One region of the Buttiauxella gaviniae genome, then DNA from elsewhere that is predicted to be linked to it. Evidence: riboswitches for the same ligand, from Rfam matches in the RefSeq annotation. Region 1 holds a riboswitch; each other region holds the start of a gene.
What was found. A riboswitch is a leader RNA that binds a small molecule or an ion and turns the genes downstream of it on or off. The one in region 1 is predicted to bind thiamine pyrophosphate.
Positions count from the first base shown of each region.

Region 2: it holds a riboswitch for thiamine pyrophosphate, as region 1 does, so the genes downstream of both, thiB (thiamine ABC transporter substrate binding subunit) here and thiM (hydroxyethylthiazole kinase) in region 1, are expected to answer to the same signal.
Region 3: it holds a riboswitch for thiamine pyrophosphate, as region 1 does, so the genes downstream of both, thiC (phosphomethylpyrimidine synthase ThiC) here and thiM (hydroxyethylthiazole kinase) in region 1, are expected to answer to the same signal.

Region 1 is NZ_JBFMVT010000002.1:3,490,072-3,492,248, reverse strand. It holds gene thiM (hydroxyethylthiazole kinase) at 1-753, opposite strand, end outside; TPP riboswitch at 790-886, opposite strand; gene AB1E22_RS16690 (transporter substrate-binding domain-containing protein) at 1,253-2,173, shown strand.
Region 2 is NZ_JBFMVT010000002.1:1,164,211-1,166,387, forward strand. It holds gene sgrR (HTH-type transcriptional regulator SgrR) at 1-917, shown strand, start outside; TPP riboswitch at 954-1,053, shown strand; gene thiB (thiamine ABC transporter substrate binding subunit) at 1,090-2,073, shown strand; gene thiP (thiamine/thiamine pyrophosphate ABC transporter permease ThiP) at 2,049-2,177, shown strand, end outside.
Region 3 is NZ_JBFMVT010000002.1:2,164,590-2,166,766, reverse strand. It holds gene nudC (NAD(+) diphosphatase) at 1-28, opposite strand, end outside; gene rsd (sigma D regulator) at 182-685, shown strand; TPP riboswitch at 737-847, shown strand; gene thiC (phosphomethylpyrimidine synthase ThiC) at 941-2,177, shown strand, end outside.

The DNA.
Region 1 (2,177 bases):
ATCCAAAAACGCCGGGGTAAAACTGCCGGGCCCGTGGCTTACGGTAATCGCCTGCTCCCCCGCACGCTTCATAAACTGGCAGGCCGCAGCCACATTATCCAAACGCGAGCCGGGCAACGCGCAGCAGGCGGCCACAACTGCAGAAAGCGCACACCCTGTGCCGACGACTCGCGTCATCAATTCCCCGCCGCCTGCAACATGCCATGTGTTTTTGCCATCGGTCACATAATCTCGCTCACCCGTGATGGCGACAATCGCCCCGGTATACTGAGCGAGCCTTTGTGCCGCGGGTAATGCTGAAAAGGCATCGTCTGTACTGTCCACGCCACGACCACCGGATTGTTCCCCCGCCAGAGCTAAGATTTCTGAGGCATTACCGCGAATGGCAGCGGGTTTGAGAGTCAGCACGTCGAGGGCAAAGCGGGTGCGAAATGTCAGCCCGCCAACGGCAACCGGATCAAGCACCCAGGGTGTGGAGGATTCATTTGCGGCGTGAATGGCGACCAGCATTGCATCGCTGCGTTCGGCGGTAAGCGTACCGATATTGATAAGAAGCGCACCGGCAACTGCGGCAAATTGCGCGGCCTCTTCGGGCTCGATCACCATTGCAGGTGCAGCACCTATGGCAAGCAAAACGTTGGCGGTAAAAGTCTGCACCACATCGTTGGTCATGCAGTGAACCAGAGGGGAAGCGTGTCGTAAATCGTGTAAAACCGTCGCGGCGCGATGGCCGGGTAGCAGGTCAGGTTGCATCGTAAAAGCTCCTGCCCGGCGTGAAGAAGGGATGACCTGGCAGGCATCTGACTTCCCTACGCTGGCATTATCCAGATCAGGTGGTACGGGTATTTCTCAGCCTTCACAAAGAAGGGCACCCCGAGTCATCGAGAAATCATAAAGATGATTAATCGCCGTCCAGAATAAAGCCCCCTTTGCGTTCTGTAAACCTCTCATGGCTGACTGCTGTTTAAACGCCTAATCTGCCGGGGTGATATATTTAAAGGATTATTATTTTGACCAATTAGTAAAAACATAATCACAACATTTTTAATTACTTTCCAACAGAAGCTAATAACACCTCCTGAATATTATATAGCCATAAACAAAGCCTCAGCCGATATAATAAATTGGCACCCGTCAGCTTTACGTGTATAACTAGCTAAAAATATTTACTTTTGTTAAATGCCGTTAAAAACACATAAACTCAACAAGTTTCATAACTATATAAAACAAAATAACGCATGGATAAAACAGAATGACAAAAATATTTAACCCGTTAACGACATGTGTTCTTTTTGTTTGTTGTTTGTTTAGCTCCCTGGCAACAGCGCAAAAATCAAAAACCATAGATAACATCACGAAGACACATCAAATAAATATCGCTTATCGTGACGCCCCACCTTTTTCATATAAAACAGCCAACGGAAAAGTTGTTGGTTATGTTATCGACTTATGTAATGTCATTATTAATGACATGAGTAAACGCCTGAGCATCCCTGATTTAAAAGTTAATTACATTGATAATAAATACCTGCCTGAGAGGGATGCGCTGCTACGTGAACAAAAAGTGGATATGATCTGCTCAGTTAATGCGAATGTCGTTGAATGGAAGAGCATTGCTGATTACTCCACTCCCTATACTTACTCCTACACAAGATTTGCCACGCTTAAAGATAAAAAGATCGCCCGCATTGAACAATTAGCGGGACATACCGTGACGGTCACGGCCGGGTCTGTCGATTCCATTGCGCTGAATCAGGCAAACCGTGAGTTGGGTTTGAATATGCTAGTCATTTCAACGCCGACCATGGAAAAGGCCTTTGATTTGATGCAAGACGGGACGGCATCTGCGGCCTTTATTAATGACATTTCCCTAAAAGAGATCATCGAAGCAAGAAACGATGAAAAATCATTTTCCGTCAGCGAAAAAGGGGTTGGGAAACCGCAGTTTTTTGTCATCCTGCTCCCTCATGATGACAATGAATTTAAGACGCTGGTCAATCAAAGCCTGTGTAAAATTCGGCGCTCGCCTGACTTCGCCAAACTTCATAACACCTGGTTTAATACCCCTCTGCCTTATTTAAAGCTGAACTTGCAGACACCGTTCTCGAAAGAGATGGATCATATCCTCTCGCAAAGTGACAATTGTAATGAGATAAATGCCTCAAGTAATTAGTTTG
Region 2 (2,177 bases), 2.3 Mb from region 1:
CAATGATCCTGCCCCGTGAATGGCAAACGTTAAACAATTTTGCCCGCCAGCCGGTCGGTTCTGGCCCGTATTCCGTGGTGCGCAATAACACCAATCAGCTAAAAATTCAGGCTTACGATGATTACTTTGGCTATCGCGCATTAATTGACGAGGTGAATTTCTGGGTGTTACCGGAGATCGGCGAGGAAGTCAGTTGCGCAGTGCAATTATCCGGGATGCCTGATAGCGAGAAAGCGGTTGAGAGCCGTCTTGAAGAAGGCTGTTACTACATTTTGTTTGATAGCCGCTCTCAATGCGGCAGCAATAAAGAGGTGCGCCGCTGGCTGAGCCACATTCTGGCCCCCATTCATCTGCTGTATAGCGCAGGCGAACAAAATCAGCAGTACTGGTTCCCGGCCTATGGTTTGCTCCCACGCTGGCACCATACGCGCCCGCAGCCGGTTCTTGAGAAACCCGCCGGGCTGGAATCCGTCACGCTGACGTTTTATCGCGATCACGTCGAGCACCGCGTGATCAGTAAAGTGATGGAAGCGTTGCTGGCGCGGCAAGGCGTTAAACTTATCGTCGAGGAAGTGAGTTATGAAGAGTGGCATCAGGGCGATGCGGAAAGCGATATCTGGCTAAATAGCGCAAACTTTACCTTGCCGCTGGAATTTTCCCTTTATTCACATCTTTATGAAGTGCCGCTGATTCAAAAATGTATCTCGATGGATTGGGAAACGGATACCCGTAAATGGCATAACGGCGAACTTTCTCTCCCGGAGTGGTGCCAGCAGCGCGTTGAAAATAATGATATTTTGCCCCTCATTCACCACTGGCTGCGTATCGAAGGGCAACGCAGTATGCGCGGTGTGAGGATGAATACCTTGGGGTGGTTCGACTTTAAATCCGCGTGGTTTGCGCCACCGGAACCGTAGAGCTTTCGCAACATTCACAAAGTCATTACAATGCACGCGTTCTCAACGGGGTGCTAAGACAAAAGTCTGGCTGAGATAATACCCGTCGAACCTGATCCGGATAACGCCGGCGAAGGGATTTGAGGCTCAATTCTCAAAGTCCTTTGCCACCCCTAATCCTAAGAGGTGCAAAGTGTTCAAAAAATTCCTGCCGTTACTGGCGCTCATCGCCGCCCCTGTTTTCGCAAAACCCCTGCTGACTGTTTACACCTACGACTCCTTTGCCGCCGACTGGGGCCCTGGCCCTGCGGTGAAAAAAGCTTTCGAAGCGGACTGCAATTGCGAGCTGAAATTTGTCGCACTGGAAGATGGTGTTTCCCTGCTGAACCGCCTGCGCATGGAAGGCAAAAACAGTAAGGCGGACGTGATTCTTGGTCTGGATAACAATCTGCTGGAAGCGGCGGCGCAAACCAAACTGTTTGCCCCGAGCAATGTGGATACAAGCGCACTGAAAATCCCTGGCGGCTGGAATAACAACACCTTCGTGCCGTTCGATTACGGCTACTTCGCGTTTGTTTACGATAAAAACAAACTGCAAAATCCGCCGAAGAGCCTGAAAGAGCTGGTCGAAAGTGACCAAAAATGGAAGGTGATTTATCAGGATCCGCGCACCAGTACGCCAGGGCTTGGTCTGCTGTTGTGGATGCAAAAAGTGTATGGCGACAAAGCGCCTGAAGCCTGGCAAAAACTGGCGAAGAAAACCGTCACCGTCACCAAAGGCTGGTCTGAAGCCTACGGCCTGTTCCTGAAAGGCGAAGGCGATCTGGTAATGAGCTACACCACGTCCCCGGCCTACCACATTATCGAAGAGAAGAAAGATAACTACGCGGCGGCGAATTTCAGCGAAGGCCATTATTTGCAGGTCGAAGTGGCAGGCCGCCTGGCTTCCAGCAAACAGCCTGAGCTTGCCGAAAAGTTCATGAAATTTATCGCGTCCCCTGGCTTCCAGAACACTATCCCAACCGGCAACTGGATGTATCCGGTGACCGATGTGAAATTGCCGGAAGGCTTTAACGGCCTGGTAAAACCGCAAACGACGCTGGAATACAGCGCGCAAGACGTTTCTAAACAACGCGCCAACTGGATTAACGAATGGCAACGCGCCGTCAGCCGCTAATTGCAGGCTGGCTGATCCCAGGGCTATGTGCCGCCACGCTGGTGGTGGCTGTAGCCCTCGCGGCTTTTATGGCGCTGTGGTTTAACGCGCCGCAAACCGATATC
Region 3 (2,177 bases), 1.3 Mb from region 1:
GATCTAACTTTTGAATTACACGTTCCATAACCTGGTGCACATCCCCGAGTTCACTGGTATAAACAAATAGCCGTAACAATTTTGGGTACGTTTGCGTTACATCTTCTGCTCGCGACAATTCGAATAGCAGCCACATTCTGCAAATCGAAGTATGACGAGTATATAACTCACGGAGTCAATCATGCTTAACCAGTTAGAAAATCTGACTGAGCGCGTTGGTGGTAGTAATGAGTTAGTCGACCAATGGCTACATGCCCGCAAACATTTATTGGTGGCTTATTACAATATGGTTGGGATGAAGCCTAACAAGGAATCCCATACTGCGCTCGATGAAAAAGCTCTGGATAATTTTTGCCACAATCTGGTGGATTATCTGTCGTCAGGCCACTTCAACATTTATGAACGCATTATTAGCGAAATGGAAGGTAGCAGCCCGCTTTTAGCGGCAACGCATCTTTACCCACAGTTGGAAGCCAATACCCAGCAAATCATGGATTTCTACGATTCGCATCTCGAAAGCGCAATCGATCATGATAATTACATTGAATTTCAGAATGCGTTGTCCGGCATCGGCGAAGCACTGGAATCTCGGTTCTCGCTGGAAGATAAACTCATTCAGCTAGCGTACGACCACGGTTTAGATGACAGTGCAAATGACACCGACACTCTTGCACGCCCGGCTTGAGTTCTGCACTGTTAACGAGTAGTTTACATATCGACCCGTAGCAATATGGGTTTCTTCTTGTCGGAGTGCCGAGTGCGTTAAGCACCGGCTGAGACCGTTAATTCGGGATCCGCGGAACCTGATCAGGTTAATACCTGCGAAGGGAACAAGAGTAATTCTGCTTTTGGGATCACCCGTGCGCGGGCGTCCCACATCCATTACTCCTCCGTTGTTCTGACAAGCCACTCCTGATAATCACTGGAATGAGCTATGTCTATGACTGAAAAAAAACCTAACCGCCGCAAACAGCGTGCTGCCGCTCAGCATTTTATCAATACGCTGGAAGGAACCGCTTTCCCCAACTCGCAACGTATTTATCTCACCGGTTTACGGGAAGATATCCGCGTACCGATGCGCGAGATTCAATTGAGCCCAACCGCAACCGGCGGCAGCAAAGAAAATCCGCAGTTCACCCCTAATGACGCTATTCCGGTTTATGACACCTCCGGGCCGTACGGCGATCCCGCGATTAACATCGACGTTCTGCGCGGGCTTTCGCCGCTGCGGGCGAACTGGATTGCCGAACGAAATGACTGCGAAACACTTACCGATCGCAGCTCTGCCTACACCAAAGAGCGGCTGGCGGATGATGGCCTGGATGAATTGCGTTTTGAAACACAACTCATACCGAAACGCGCCAAAGCCGGGAAAACTGTCACTCAACTGCACTACGCTCGCAAAGGGATTGTAACGCCGGAAATGGAGTTTATCGCGATACGCGAAAACATGGGGCGCGAGCGGATCCGTGATGAAGTATTACACCACCAGCATCCTGGCCAGGGTTTTGGCGCACGCCTGCCGGAAAATATCACACCTGAATTCGTGCGCGATGAAGTCGCCGCGGGCCGCGCGATTATCCCTGCTAACATTAACCATCCCGAATCTGAGCCAATGATAATCGGGCGTAATTTCCTGGTAAAAGTGAACGCCAATATTGGTAACTCGGCGGTGACCTCATCGATTGAAGAAGAGGTGGAAAAACTGGTCTGGTCGACCCGCTGGGGTGCAGACACGGTGATGGATCTCTCCACGGGCCGTTATATTCACGAAACCCGCGAGTGGATTTTACGTAACAGCCCGGTGCCTATCGGAACCGTGCCCATTTATCAGGCGCTGGAAAAAGTCAACGGCATCGCCGAAGACCTGACGTGGGAAATGTTCCGCGACACGCTGCTGGAACAAGCCGAGCAAGGCGTGGACTACTTCACCATTCACGCCGGTGTGCTACTGCGTTATGTCCCAATGACCGCCAAACGCCTCACGGGCATTGTTTCACGCGGCGGTTCGATTATGGCGAAATGGTGCCTGTCGCATCATCAGGAAAACTTCCTGTATGAACACTTCCGCGAAATTTGTGAAATCTGCGCGGCTTACGATGTTTCGCTCTCGTTGGGCGACGGCCTGCGCCCTGGTTCCATTCAGGACGCCAACGACGAAGCACAATTCTCCGAGT